DNA from 2 places in the Spongiibacter tropicus DSM 19543 genome. Region 1 is predicted to be linked to the other one. Evidence: predicted binding sites of a transcription regulator. Region 1 holds the regulator's gene; the other holds the start of a gene.
What was found. The regulator FNR, encoded in region 1, switches genes on or off when oxygen is low (the NO sensors DNR and NnrR bind a similar motif). The targets are predictions, from matches to a motif close to TTGATNNNNATCAA.
Positions count from the first base shown of each region.

Region 2: a site for FNR is predicted at 3,165-3,178, ahead of G411_RS0111655 (OmpW/AlkL family protein). Genes of this name have one in related genera too.

Region 1 covers NZ_ATUS01000001.1:973,030-979,724, reverse strand. The annotation lists gene G411_RS0104735 (Rieske 2Fe-2S domain-containing protein) at 1-340, shown strand, start outside; gene G411_RS0104730 (acetoacetate decarboxylase family protein) at 398-1,174, shown strand; gene G411_RS0104725 (hemerythrin domain-containing protein) at 1,345-1,908, shown strand; gene hemN (oxygen-independent coproporphyrinogen III oxidase) at 1,945-3,336, shown strand; gene fnr (fumarate/nitrate reduction transcriptional regulator Fnr) at 3,455-4,186, shown strand; gene G411_RS0104710 (Yip1 family protein) at 4,289-4,897, shown strand; gene ccoN (cytochrome-c oxidase, cbb3-type subunit I) at 5,112-6,545, shown strand; gene ccoO (cytochrome-c oxidase, cbb3-type subunit II) at 6,542-6,695, shown strand, end outside.
Region 2 covers NZ_ATUS01000001.1:2,474,449-2,481,143, reverse strand. The annotation lists gene G411_RS0111665 (peptidoglycan DD-metalloendopeptidase family protein) at 1-1,246, shown strand, start outside; gene G411_RS0111660 (anhydro-N-acetylmuramic acid kinase) at 1,246-2,364, shown strand; gene G411_RS0111655 (OmpW/AlkL family protein) at 2,379-3,101, opposite strand; gene erpA (iron-sulfur cluster insertion protein ErpA) at 3,240-3,593, opposite strand; gene argC (N-acetyl-gamma-glutamyl-phosphate reductase) at 3,683-4,723, opposite strand; gene G411_RS20270 (chloride channel protein) at 4,732-6,132, opposite strand; gene hemJ (protoporphyrinogen oxidase HemJ) at 6,281-6,695, shown strand, end outside.

The DNA of each region.
Region 1 (6,695 bases):
CGGTGAAAACTATGACCAGGGGCGGTTGGAGACTTATTCCTTTGGGCCGGGTCAGACCTTTCAGAAATTCTCGCGGATGTTCGACATTGTGATGATGGGGACCATTACGCCGATTGACGATCAGAATATCCACATGCGCTTTAGCTTCAGCATGCCCAAACAGCAAACCTCAGAGCACACGCTCTACGCCAATGCGTTCCGCGACGAAATTGTGCGGCAGGTCGGTCAGGACATTCCGATCTGGGAGAACAAGGTGTATCTCGAAGAGCCCACACTCTGCGACGGCGATGGTCCGATTGCCCGTTACCGTAAATGGTTTGATCAGTTCTACGCCGCATAAGCGGCGGCGGGTGCTGCGCGCCTTGAGCATCGTTCCAACACAATAAGAGGGATAATAATGAGTGAGACAAGCGCTATCATGGGAAAGCCGGGAGATATCCTCAACTGGCCTATGTTGAAGATTCGCTACATGAGCGACCCCGCCAGCATTGCCAAGCTGCTGCCGCCGGGCATTAATCCCGGCAAGCAGCCGGGCGTCACCATTACCATCTACAATTTTCCGGTGCTCAATGAGCCCGAGTACGGTTGCGTGGTGAATGTCGATGCCGAGTACAACGGCATTGAGGGCGAGTACACACTTGGCATTGCCATTGATCAGGAAGCCGCTATCTACATCAGCCAGGAACGCTGGGGACAGCCGAAGTACTATGCGGAAACCCAGTATTATCGGCTGATGGATTTTATCTCCGCAAAAGTCACTCACCGGGGCTACACCTTTCTGGAGTTCAAAGGACAGGTGACCGGGCCGGGTGAAATTCCGCCGGAGTTTGAAACCAATGAGTGGTGGATTAAACAGCTGAGAGGCGTGGACTCGACGGCAGAGAACGTGACCTGGGATTTTCCGCCGCACGTGGTGCGCGTGTACTCCAAATACGGCACGGCGCAGATCGAGAAGCTGCAGGGGCAGCTGACGCTCAATCCGAGTCCCTGGGACCCGCTCGCCAGCGAGCTGCCGGTGCGCAGTGAGCCCGAGGCCTGGCTGTGGTCACCGATCTTTCTGGATCGCCGCCTGACTCTCGAAGGGGCTCTGGATGCTGACGCGTTCACCCCGTTTTCTGACACCATCGGCGGTTCCCGCTGGCTGGGTGAAAACGGCGGCCCCAAGCAGGGCTGATGCCGACCGGTCGGGCAATGACGCCCGGCCGGTGTTCTCTTGCTCGCCGTTTTCTCGTCCTATCCGGTAATACCCCTATCTTCCAATGCGGTCGCCGCTTGATTCAGGTCAAGCGGCTGGTCCGGCGCTGGCGTTACAGTGCTGAGCATCAACCCATGGGAGTGTATGGCATGCACAGTATTTTTCAGCAGCTCGAGGCCGATCATCAGCGAATGCAACGGATGCTTTACGAGTTGATTCACGAGATCGAACGCTTTTCCGGCATGCACGTCACTCCCGCCAATCTGGATACCATCCTGAACGGCCTGGATTACATCCAGACCTTTCCCGAAGCCTGGCACCATCCGGTGGAACATGTGGTATTTCGCCAGCTTCACTCCAAACTGGGCATCAATCACTACGCCCTGAACAATGTAATGCGAGACCACAGCATGCTCGAAGCGCTGAGCGAACAGCTGTCGCTGATTTTTGCCGAGTTGCGCATGGGCGAGCAGACACTGCGCCCGAGTCTTGTGCGCCTGGCACGCCACTATCACAGCCGACAGATTTCCCATATTCATGAAGAGCGCAGCATTTTTTCGGTTGCCGATCAGCTTTTTACCCCGGCTGACTGGGAGGAAATCCAGCAGGCGATTACGGTTGAGGTCGGCGAAGACCGCCTCGCCGAGCGCGATGCCTATCTCGCCGCGTTGCCGTTGCAGCGTCCCGCCTTTGACGGCGCCTTTGTTCACTAATAATGATGTCGGCGCTCAGGGCGCCAGGAGTGTGAGATGTCTGTTGCGTTAGCTGAAAGCATGCACGATGCCGGTGAGCTGGTGCGCCGTTATGCGGTGCAGGGGCCACGGTACACCTCTTATCCCACAGCACTGAATTTTCGCGACGACTTCGGCGTGGCGGACTACGATGCTTTTTTGAAAGAGGCGCGACGCAGCCCGTCGCCGCTGTCTCTGTATGTGCACGTGCCGTTCTGTCACAGCCTTTGCTATTACTGCGCCTGCAACAAAGTGATTACACGCGACCCCAATGCCAGTCGGCGTTATCTGGATCATCTGCATAAAGAGCTTGAAATGCTCTCGGACAGATTGGGGCCGGGGCGTCGGGTTACCCAGCTGCATTTGGGCGGCGGCACGCCCAATTATCTGGACAAGGCCGAGATGACGGAACTGGTGCACTCCCTGGCCACGCACTTCAATCTTGATGACGGCAGTGAGCGGGAGTTCTCCATTGAACTCGATCCGCGCTCGGTCGATGAGGACTATCTCGCCCTGTTAAAGGGCTTGGGGTTCAATCGCATCAGCATGGGCATTCAGGACACTGATCTGCGGGTGCAGGAGGCGATTAATCGCGTACAGAGCACGGATATGATCGCCCGTCTGATGGGTGCCGCCCGCCGCTACAATTTCCGCTCGGTGAGTATGGATTTGATTTACGGCCTGCCGCGGCAGACGCTGGAGACCTTCTCGCGGACGCTGGACGATGTCATTGCCTTGTCGCCCGAGCGCATCGCCCTTTACCACTACGCTCATTTGCCTCAGCGGTTTAAGTGGCAGAAGTCGATGGATCGCCACCCGATGCCGAACAGCGAAGAGAAGCTGTCGATATTCCTGCTGGCCGAGCAGCGCCTCAGCGAAGCCGGTTATATCAATATCGGCATGGACCACTTTGTGAAACCAGAAGACGAACTCGCCAAATTTCAGCAGGAAGGGCGTTTACAGCGGAATTTTCAGGGCTACTCCACCTGTCGTTCTCCGGATGTGATTGGGATGGGCGTGTCAGCGATCAGTTCTCTGGGGCGCTGCTATGCACAAAACCATAAATCTCTGGAGGAGTACTACGCGGCCATCGATGCCGGACAACTGCCGGTGGCAAAAGGGCTCACCCTGAACGCCGAGGATCTGTTGCGGCGTTATGTGATTATGCAGTTGGCCTGTAATCTGCGCCTCAGTTACGTCGATCTCTACGACCGCTTTCATGTGTTTTTCCGTCGCAAGTTTGCCGACGCGATTCCCGAGTTGGAAGCGATGGAGCGAGAAGGCGTCGTCACGCTGATGCCGGATGAGCTGCGGATCAACGATCGTGGTCGCTTGTTGTTGCGCAATATTTGTATGTTGTTTGATCAAAGCCTGGAGCAGCATCAGGGCGCGTACTCCAAGACGCTGTAGTCATTAGCCAGAGAGACGTTTTAATCGGGTAAAATAGCCGGATGCAGACTTGACCCTTTGCGGTGATAGGCGTTCAATGGCGACAGTCTGACTATGCCGTTTAGCGTCTGGAGGCCGCATGCAACCCGTCAACGCAACGAAAGCTTGCCCGCACAATCCTGCAGTAAGTTGTAATAATTGCCGGTTGAGTGGCATCTGCCTCCCCCTTGCTCTGGAAAGTGACGAGATTGTGCGTCTGGACAATATTGTTCAGCGCGGTCGTCCATTGCAGAAAAGCCACCATCTGTTCCGCGAAGGCGATGTCTTCACCTCGGTCTATGCCGTGCGTTCGGGGGCGGTGAAAACCTACAGCATTACCGATGCGGGTGACGAGCAGGTGACCGGCTTTTACTTCCCCGGCGAAGTCGTCGGGCTCGACGGTATTGGTCAGAACCGCTATGCCAGCTCGGCGGTTGCGCTGGAAGTCTCGGCTATTTGTGAAATTCCCTTTGCGCAGATTGAAGACCTCAGTGGCCAGCTACCCAACCTGCAGCGGCATTTCTTCAAGCTGCTCAGCAGCGAGATTGTCGATGACCAGCGGCATATCACCCTGTTGAGCAAGAATACCGCCGATGAGCGGGTCGCTTCCTTGTTGGTCAGCATTTCTGCGCGTCAGGCGCGTCGGCAGTTGTCGGCATCGGCGTTCCGTCTGCCGATGGCGAGAGCGGATATCGCCAGCTTTTTAGGCTTGACGGTGGAGACAGTCAGTCGTGTGCTGAGCCGTTTCGCCAAGCAGGAACTGGTTAAAATCGACAACAAAGAAATCAGTCAGCTTGATGTGGAAAAGCTGAAAACCGTCGCAAACCTCTAGTTACCGTCGATTTACGTTTTCCGCTTGACGCAAATCAAGCAAATCTCCTGAACTCCGGCTAGACTCTGGAACTAAACCTTCCACCAGAAAAGAGACTAGGCCGTGAGCGCAATAATAAGCAATCCCTTCGGTTTTCTGTTCACTCCCCGCAAGCAGTGGCAAAAGGTGTCAGAGCTCAGTGACAGTTCGCTGGCATCGAAGCTGCTGTACCCCATTGTTCTGGCTGCTGGACCCTGTATCGCGTGGTACTACGGTGCCAGCAGGATCGGCTGGACAGTCGGCGACGGCGAGATTGTGCGCCTGACTGACCAGAGTGCGCTGCAAATCGTTATTGCTTTCTACTTTGCGATGTTGGTTTCCCTCGCGATCATCGGTTACTCGATTAACTGGATGTCGGAAACCTACGGGGCAAATTCATCGGTCATGAAGGGCATGGTGGTTGCGGGCTACACCGCAACGCCCTTGTTCATTGCCGGACTGGTGGGTTTCTACCCGGTGTTCTGGGTAGACCTGGCACTGGGTATTGCTGCGCTGGGGTGGGCCGTATACCTGCTCTATCTCGGCATTCCGCTGGTAATGGGAATTCCTGAGGATCGGGGCTTTCTGTATGCCTCGGCCGTTGTGGCCATTTGCATGGTGATTTTCATGGCGCTGATGGGCTGTGTTGTCATCCTCTGGGATATGGGGATTACCCCGGTTTTCACGGATTAGCGTGATTGAGTTATAGCGTGGGTGGAGGCAGGAGCGAAGGCTCAGATTTTCTGCGACATATTGTCGCAGAGCGGTTCCGATTTTCGTTGATCTGAGTCAGCATCCTCGCCGCCGCAGGCTGACACAATTAGCCACATTTTTTCAAACCTCGCCTCAGATATGCATGAAAAACCGTATCTTGAGCGCCGTCCACTCTAGAGGAACATGAATCGTCATGGCGTCTTCACTAGAACATCCAATCTACAACTACAAAGTCGTGCGGCAATTTACCGTGATGACCGTGGTGTGGGGCATTGTCGGCATGGCTGTCGGTGTGCTGATTGCGGCACAGCTGGTGTGGCCTCAGCTTAACTTTGACACCCCCTGGTTCAGCTTCGGCCGCCTGCGGCCACTGCATACGAATGCGGTGATTTTTGCCTTTGGGGGCTGTGCCCTCATGGGGTCGTCGCTCTTTGTGGTACAGCGAACTTGTCAAACTGCGCTGTTGTCGACGCGCCTCGCGGGGTTTGTGTTCTGGGGCTGGCAGCTGGTTATTGTGCTGGCGGCAATCACCCTGCCGATGGGCATGACCAGCACCAAAGAATACGCCGAGTTGGAGTGGCCGATTGATATTTTGATCGCCATTGTCTGGGTGGCGTATGCGGTGCTGTTCTTCGGCACCATCATGAAGCGCAAAACCGACCACATCTATGTGGCGAACTGGTTCTACGGGGCTTTCATCGTCACGGTTGCGGTGCTGCATATCGTTAACAGCATGGCGGTGCCGGTGTCGCTGACTAAATCCTACTCCGTCTACTCTGGTGCCGTGGATGCCATGATTCAGTGGTGGTACGGGCACAACGCCGTGGGCTTCTTCCTGACCGCGGGCTTCTTGGGCATGATGTACTACTTCGTGCCCAAGCAGGCTGAGCGCCCGGTGTACTCGTATCGGCTGTCGATCGTTCACTTCTGGGCACTGATTTCCGTGTACATCTGGGCCGGTCCGCACCACCTGCATTACACCGCGCTGCCTGACTGGACACAGAGTCTGGGTATGGTGATGTCGCTGATTCTGCTGGCGCCGTCTTGGGGTGGCATGATCAATGGTGTGATGACGCTGTCTGGCGCCTGGCACAAGCTGCGTACTGACCCGATTTTGCGCTTCCTGATTGTGTCGCTGTCGTTCTATGGCATGTCGACCTTCGAGGGGCCGATGATGTCAATCAAGACCGTTAACTCTCTGTCGCATTACACCGACTGGACCATTGGTCACGTGCACTCTGGCGCACTGGGCTGGGTAGCAATGATTTCGATCGGCATGGTGTACCACCTGACGCCGGTGGTCTTCGGCCGCAAGCAGATGTTCAGCATCCCGATGATTAACACGCACTTCTGGCTGTCGACCATCGGCACAGTGTTGTACATCGCCTCTATGTGGGTGAACGGCATTATTCAGGGCTTGATGTGGCGCGCCTATAACGCCGACGGCAGCCTGACTTACAGCTTTATGGAATCCGTTGTCGCCAGTCATCCCGGCTATATTGTCCGCCTGTTCGGTGGCTTCCTGTTCCTGATCGGCATGCTGCTGATGGCTTGGAACGTCTGGAAGACGATTCGTAGCGAGGAAAAACCGGCAGTTGCCGTCAACACTGTGGGAGCCGAGGCATGAATCACGACGTAGTAGAGAAAAATATTGGCTTGATGGTCGTGCTGATCATCGTGGCGATCAGCTTCGGCGCCCTGGTAGAGATTGTGCCGCTGTTCTTCCAGAAGCAGACCACTGAACCGATCGCAGGGCTCCGCCCGCTCAATGCGGTCG
Region 2 (6,695 bases), 1.5 Mb from region 1:
TGCGCTGGGCGTTTCATTGCTAATGCTTCCCGGGGAAAATGCCGAAGCCAAGCGCACTGCCATCCCGCTCAATCTGGACCTGACACCGCGCGCGGCTATCGAGTCCCCAGCAGAAGAGACCTACGCTTTCACAGAGCCTGAACAGGAATGGTTGGAAATGGAAGTTCGCCCCGGCGATTCACTATCCAGCATTTTCAGCCGGGCCAAGCTGACACCTCAGGACCTGCATGAGCTGATCAGCACCGCGAAAAAAACCAAGGCGCTTAACACCATACGCCCCGGCCAAAAGCTGGGCTTCCAGGTTGACGACAACGGCAAGCTCAGCGCCATGAGCCTGCAGATCGACAAGCTGAACAGCTTGGTTTATGAACGCGGCGTGACGGGCTTTACGACTACCGAAGTCAGCGAGACTCCGGAAGTGCGCCAGCGCGTCGCCAGCGCTACCATCACCAGCTCACTGTACAAAGCGGCGCAAGATGCCGGGGTTAACCAGAGCATCATTATGGAGCTGGCCAACATCTTCGGCGGGGTACTGGACTTCGTCTACGATGTGCGCAAGAACGATTATTTTATCGTGATCTACGAAGAGCTCTACCTTAATGGCGAGCACCTCGGCAGCGGCCAGATACTTGCGGCACAGTACTTTAACCAGGGCGATTCGTTTGAGGCCTATCGCTACATCAATAAAGAAGGCGATGTGGATTACTTCTCCGAACGTGGAGAAAGCATGCGCAAGGCGTTCCTGAGAGCACCACTGGATTTCACCCGTATCAGCTCACGCTTTGACCCAAAACGTCTGCACCCGGTTTTCAAAACTGTCCGCCCACATCGAGGCATTGATTACGCAGCCTCCCGCGGGACACCGGTCTATGCCGCCGGTGACGGCCGCGTACAGGAAGCCGGCTATTCAAAGGCCAACGGCAACTACGTGTTTATCAAGCATGGCGAAGCTTACGTAACCAAGTACCTCCACCTGCACAAACGCGCGGTGTCCAAAGGCGAGCGTGTTCGCCAGCGGGAAACGATTGGCTGGGTCGGCTCAACCGGCTACGCAACGGGACCACACTTGCATTACGAGTTTCTGATGAACGGCGTTCACAGGAACCCGGCAACGATTGTCGACAAGCTCCCGCCGCCCACCAAGGTGAGCCAGGCAGCGATGCCAGACTTCTTGAGCCAGATCAGCGGCCTGCAATTACAACTGCGCACCTACGCAGCACAACGTAACTACGGCAGCGAAGGCTAGTGCCCTCCTCTCAGTATATTGGCCTGATGTGCGGCACCAGCCTCGACGCTATTGATGTCGCACTGATAGAAACCACTCCCGAGATTACACTGCTGGCAGCACAGGATTACCCCTTTCCTCCAGTATTGCGCAGCAATCTGTTAGCGCTGTGCCAGCCCGGCAACGACGAAATAGAAAGGATGGGGCGAGCTGACCGTCAACTCGGCCAGACACTTGCCAAAGCGGTTATCCAGTTCCTTAACGAGCAGTCTATCGAGACCTCTGCGATTGCCGCCATTGGCAGCCATGGCCAGACGATTCGCCACAGACCAGGCAACGCAAAGCAAGCACTCGACGACACCTTCACACTTCAGATTGGCGACCCGAATACCCTCGCGGAAATGACCGGTATCAATGTCGTTGCCGATTTCAGGCGTCGCGATATCTCGGCCGGCGGCCAAGGTGCCCCCCTGGTCCCGGCTTTCCACAAGGCGGCGTTTGGCGACGCATTGCGTGACCGAGTGATCGCTAACATTGGCGGCATGGCTAATATCAGCGTACTGCGTAAAAGCGGTGACGTCAGCGGCTTTGACACTGGCCCCGGCAATGTTCTGCTGGACAGCTGGATACAACACTGTAAAAACCGGCACTACGATCGCGATGGCGAATGGGCCTCAACAGGACGTGTTAACAACGCCTTGCTGAAAGGCCTTCTCGACAACCCCTATTACCAGCTAGCAGGACCGAAAAGCACGGGCAGAGAAGACTACAACCTCGCAATGATCCAAGCGCAATTGTCAGCGCTGGAGGAAATACCCCAAGAAGATGTTCAAGCCACACTGCTTGAACTGACAGCAGTAACTCTCGTTGATGCCATCAGTAAAGAGCATTTATCCGAGCCTGAACTGTATCTATGCGGTGGCGGCGCCCACAATACGGCATTGAGACAGCGAATCGCCGAACTTATGCCGGGAAGCCGAGTTGAAGACACCTCAACGCTGGACATACATCCCAATTGGGTTGAGGCCGCTGCCTTCGCATGGCTCGCCCACGCAACGCTGAATGGCATTCACGGAAATGTCCCCTGCGTAACGGGCGCCAGGGGCGCCCGTCTATTGGGGGCAATCTACCCCGCCTAAGCACTTTGTATAGCTTAGAATTTATAGCCTACGCTCAGGGTGTACACCATGGGATCTACCTCAATATCCGTAGTCAGCTTATCGCCACTAGAGAACTGAATTTTGGCTTCGGTATCGATATCGATCCAACGTACGGATGCATTGACTAACCAGTGCTCATCCACGTGGTAGTCCACCCCCGCCTGAAGGGCAACACCAATCGAGTCATCCAGTTTCATTTTGCCGTTATTCAGCCCAAGGCTGGCAAATGTCGCTTCCGCCTCGGGGGTCAACTCTTCATCGTAAATGAAGGTGTAGTTAATCCCCGCGCCAACATATGGCTGAAGAGCGCCCAATGACGAGAAGTGATAGACCGCGCTCAGCGTGGGAGGAAGGTGTTTGAAGTCGGCAACATCCAAGCCTTGGATGTAACCTTTGCCCGATGCGGTATGCTCGAAGGGCTTAGCAGCCAACAGTTCCACACCCCAGTTTTCAGTAAGCATATACTCAACCGTTAAGCCGAGCTGAGTATCGCTATTAATACCAACGGACGAACTTTGCCCTGGCGTCAACAAACCGCCCCCCAGCATCAGCACACTGCCATTCAGCTTAATATCATCACTGTCTTCGCGCGGCTCGACCTGTGTCGCACCAGCACGCACCACCCATTGTCCAGGCTTATAACCCAAGCTATCTGCGAATACCGAGGGGGCAGCAACGGCTGCCGCTAGTGACATCGCTACACTGAGTTTTTTCATTTTGACGTCTCCACGCATGAAATTGTGTGGAAACCATTACAGCGGACGGGAAGTGCAGGGAGATTGATTTAAGTCAGGAAATCGCAGCACGCGCCGAACCAATAGAGAAAATACTGATCCAGCGCAATTTTTTGACGTTTACACAGCGAAAGACGAACCGCAGCCACAGGTGGTTGTCGCATTGGGATTGCTGACAACAAAGCGCGAACCTTCCAGCCCCTCGGTATAGTCGAGCTGGGCGCCCTCAATATACTGATAGCTGAGCGGGTCAACCAGCACAACGACACCGTCTTTTTCTACCAGCGTATCGTCTTCATCAGCCAACTCGTCAAAGGTGAAGCCATACTGAAAGCCGGAGCAGCCACCACCGGTGACAAACACGCGAAGCTTCAGCTCGTCATTGGCTTCGTCTTCCATCAGGTGCCGGACTTTGGCCACGGCCCTGTCGGTTAACTGCAGTACCGACGGCGTAAATTCTTCAACTGCTGACATGTTTCACCTCTTACCTTCGCACGATGCGTGCCCGACAATTATCCTCTTATCCTAGTAAAACAGTCAAGAATTGTCAGGCAGCCCTCACCTCAGGGCAGGAGCGAAATACTGCCCAGCCCCGCTGTCTCCGGCAGACCGAACATCAAATTCATGCACTGAATAGCCTGACCGGAAGCACCTTTCACCAGGTTATCAATCACCGACAGCACCACGACTGTGTTGCGGTTCTGCGGGCGGTGCAGTGCAATACGACAGGTGTTACCGCCGCGCACCGTGCGCGTTTGTGGCAGGCTTCCCAGCGGCATGACATCGACAAAAGGCGCGTCGGCGTAGCGTTTTTCAAACAGGAATTGCAATTCATCCAGACCGACATTCGGGTCGAGCTGTTCGGAGAACAACGTCGCGTGGATACCGCGGACCTGCGGCAGCAGGTGGGGAGTAAATGTCAGGTTTACCGCCTCATTCGCCGCAATCGACAGCTCCTGCTCAATCTCGGGTAAATGGCGATGACCGGAAACACTGTAGGCTTTAAAGCTGCCATCCATTTCAGCGAAGAGGTTATCGACCTTGGCCTGACGGCCCGCCCCACTCACACCGGACGCGGCACTCGCGATCAGCCGCTGACTGTCCACCAGCTTCTGCTCCAGCAGCGGAAGAAAACCCAGCTCTACCGCTGTCGGATAGCAGCCAGGGCAGGCGATAAGGCGCGCCGATTTGATCGCCTCGGCATTGGTTTCTGGCAGTCCGTAAACGGCTTCGTCCAGCAATTCCGGGCAAAGATGCTCTTCGTTGTACCACTTGGACCACAGCGCCGCGTCGCGAATTCGAAAATCGGCAGACAGGTCTATCACCCGCGTGCCGGCCGCCAGCAACTCGGGCACCAGCTTCATAGCAACATTGTGGGGCGTGGCGAAGAACACCACATCACAACTGGAGAGAGCCGTCACATCAGGCACGGAAAAACGCAGGTCGCACACACCACGCAGGCTGGGAAACAGTTCATCGACCGCGACACCATCCTCGGCACGGGAGGTGATCATCGCCACTTCCGCATCGGGGTGCCCTGCGATCAAGCGAAGCAACTCAGCGCCTGTGTAGCCTGTTCCGCCTACAATTCCTACCTTTACCACGCGACCTCCTATGACTTGTTTGTGGGCAATGAGTCAGCGTCCTCGCTGTCATTGCGCTTCTCTTTCAACAGATGTTCCCAGCTTCGCACCAGGTCTTTCGCCAGCACATGATAGACCGGCTCGGGCATCACCAATTTGGAAACCACTGTCGCCGCCAACGCACTCACCATCAGTACCGGTAGTATATCGTGATTGTTCCCGGTTAACTCCAGCACGATAACAAATGCGGTGATAGGCCTCTGTACCACACCGGCAAAATAACTGGCCATCCCCACCAGAATTAGAGATACCGGCGGCACAGAGGGAAACAGCGAACTCATCGACGCCCCAAACTCGGCGCCTGCCGCCAGGCTTGGCGAAAAAATACCACCGGGAATACCACTGAAATACGTGATCATGGTGGCAATAACGCGACCGAATGCGGTCCACCAACTGCCTTCTGCCTCCATAGCCAACAGGGCTTTTGCCTCGACATAACCGCTGCCCATGGTCGCGCCATCTGAGAGCAGCCCCATCACCGCCAGCAACAAGCCAATCACCATGGCGACGACCAGAGGCTGCTTCAGCACCAGCGGCCCGACTGCCCGACTGCCCTCCACTAGGAAGAAACTGAACAAGCCACCCAACAAACCGCAGATCAGACTGACCACGATAATAAACGGATAATCCTGAAGCGGCAGCGCCGTAATATCGGGTACGCCAAAGTAGCTGTAGTGGCCAGCAAACATCAGCACCACGATCCCCGACAGGATAATTGCCATAATCAGCGTGCCGGTGGTCCGCGCCTCCATGGACTGTTGCAGCTCTTCAATGGCAAAGACGATCCCGGCCAACGGCGCATTAAAAGCTGCCGACACCCCCGCCGCCCCTCCCGCAACAATCAAGCTGCTTTCAATTTGCTTTTGCTTGAGTCGCGCCCAGCACCCAAAGCGGTACATCAACGCCGCTCCGACATGAACACTCGGCCCCTCCCGCCCCACCGTCGCGCCAACAAGCAGCGCTGCGCAAGTAAGCAGCACCTTCAATGTGGCTACCGGCAAAGACAAAAATGGACCGCGCAACCAGTGATAACTCTGCTTGTGGACCAACAGCACCTGCGGAATACCGCTGCCCCTAGATGCCTTGCCCATGCGGTTCATCAACCAGACAATGGCCATCATGCCGAGCGGGGTGATCACCAAAAAGGCATAGGGATATTGCTGATGTGCGTGTTCAAATAGACTGAAACTCTCTTCCGACAGCCAGGCAAAACCCTGAATAACCAGACCGACAGTCAGCGCACCCAACCAAAATACCGCTCGGGTTTTCCAATCCTCCAGGGTCCCTAATTGGCGGCGGGTATGTCGGCGATTCAACAGCCACCACAGGCGCAAGCGGCGGCGCATTGATCCAGTGTGGCGGTATTTCATAACGGCAAAGCCCGAGAAGAATCGAGGAGTCTGAAGACGGTGGCCCGACGTACATGATGTACTGGGCCATCCCAGTTAGATGCCAACTATTGTATGCTAAACCCTCGCGTCTACCCAATACACCTGGCTTAACGGAAGTACCTCACCCATGCTCTGGCTCAAGGCTTTTCACATCATTGCCGTCGTTTGCTGGTTCGCCGCCCTGTTCTATCTTCCTCGACTGTTCGTCTATCACGCGATGTCTGAAGACACCGCAAGCAGAGAACGCTTCAAAATCATGGAGCGTAAACTCGCCAGAGGTATCGCAACGCCCTCCGCTATTGCCACCGTTCTGCTCGGCGGCTGGCTATTCACATTGAATCCCGACTATTACCTATCCGCCGGTTGGTTCCATGCCAAGATGAGCCTTATCGCAGCGCTGATTGTGTACCACGTGATATGCCTTCGCATGGTCAAGCAATTTGCCAACGACGCAAACACCCGGGGGCACGTCTTCTATCGCTGGTTTAACGAAGCTCCCGTGCTCGTTCTGGTAGGCGTCGTTATCCTGGCAGTCGTCAAAC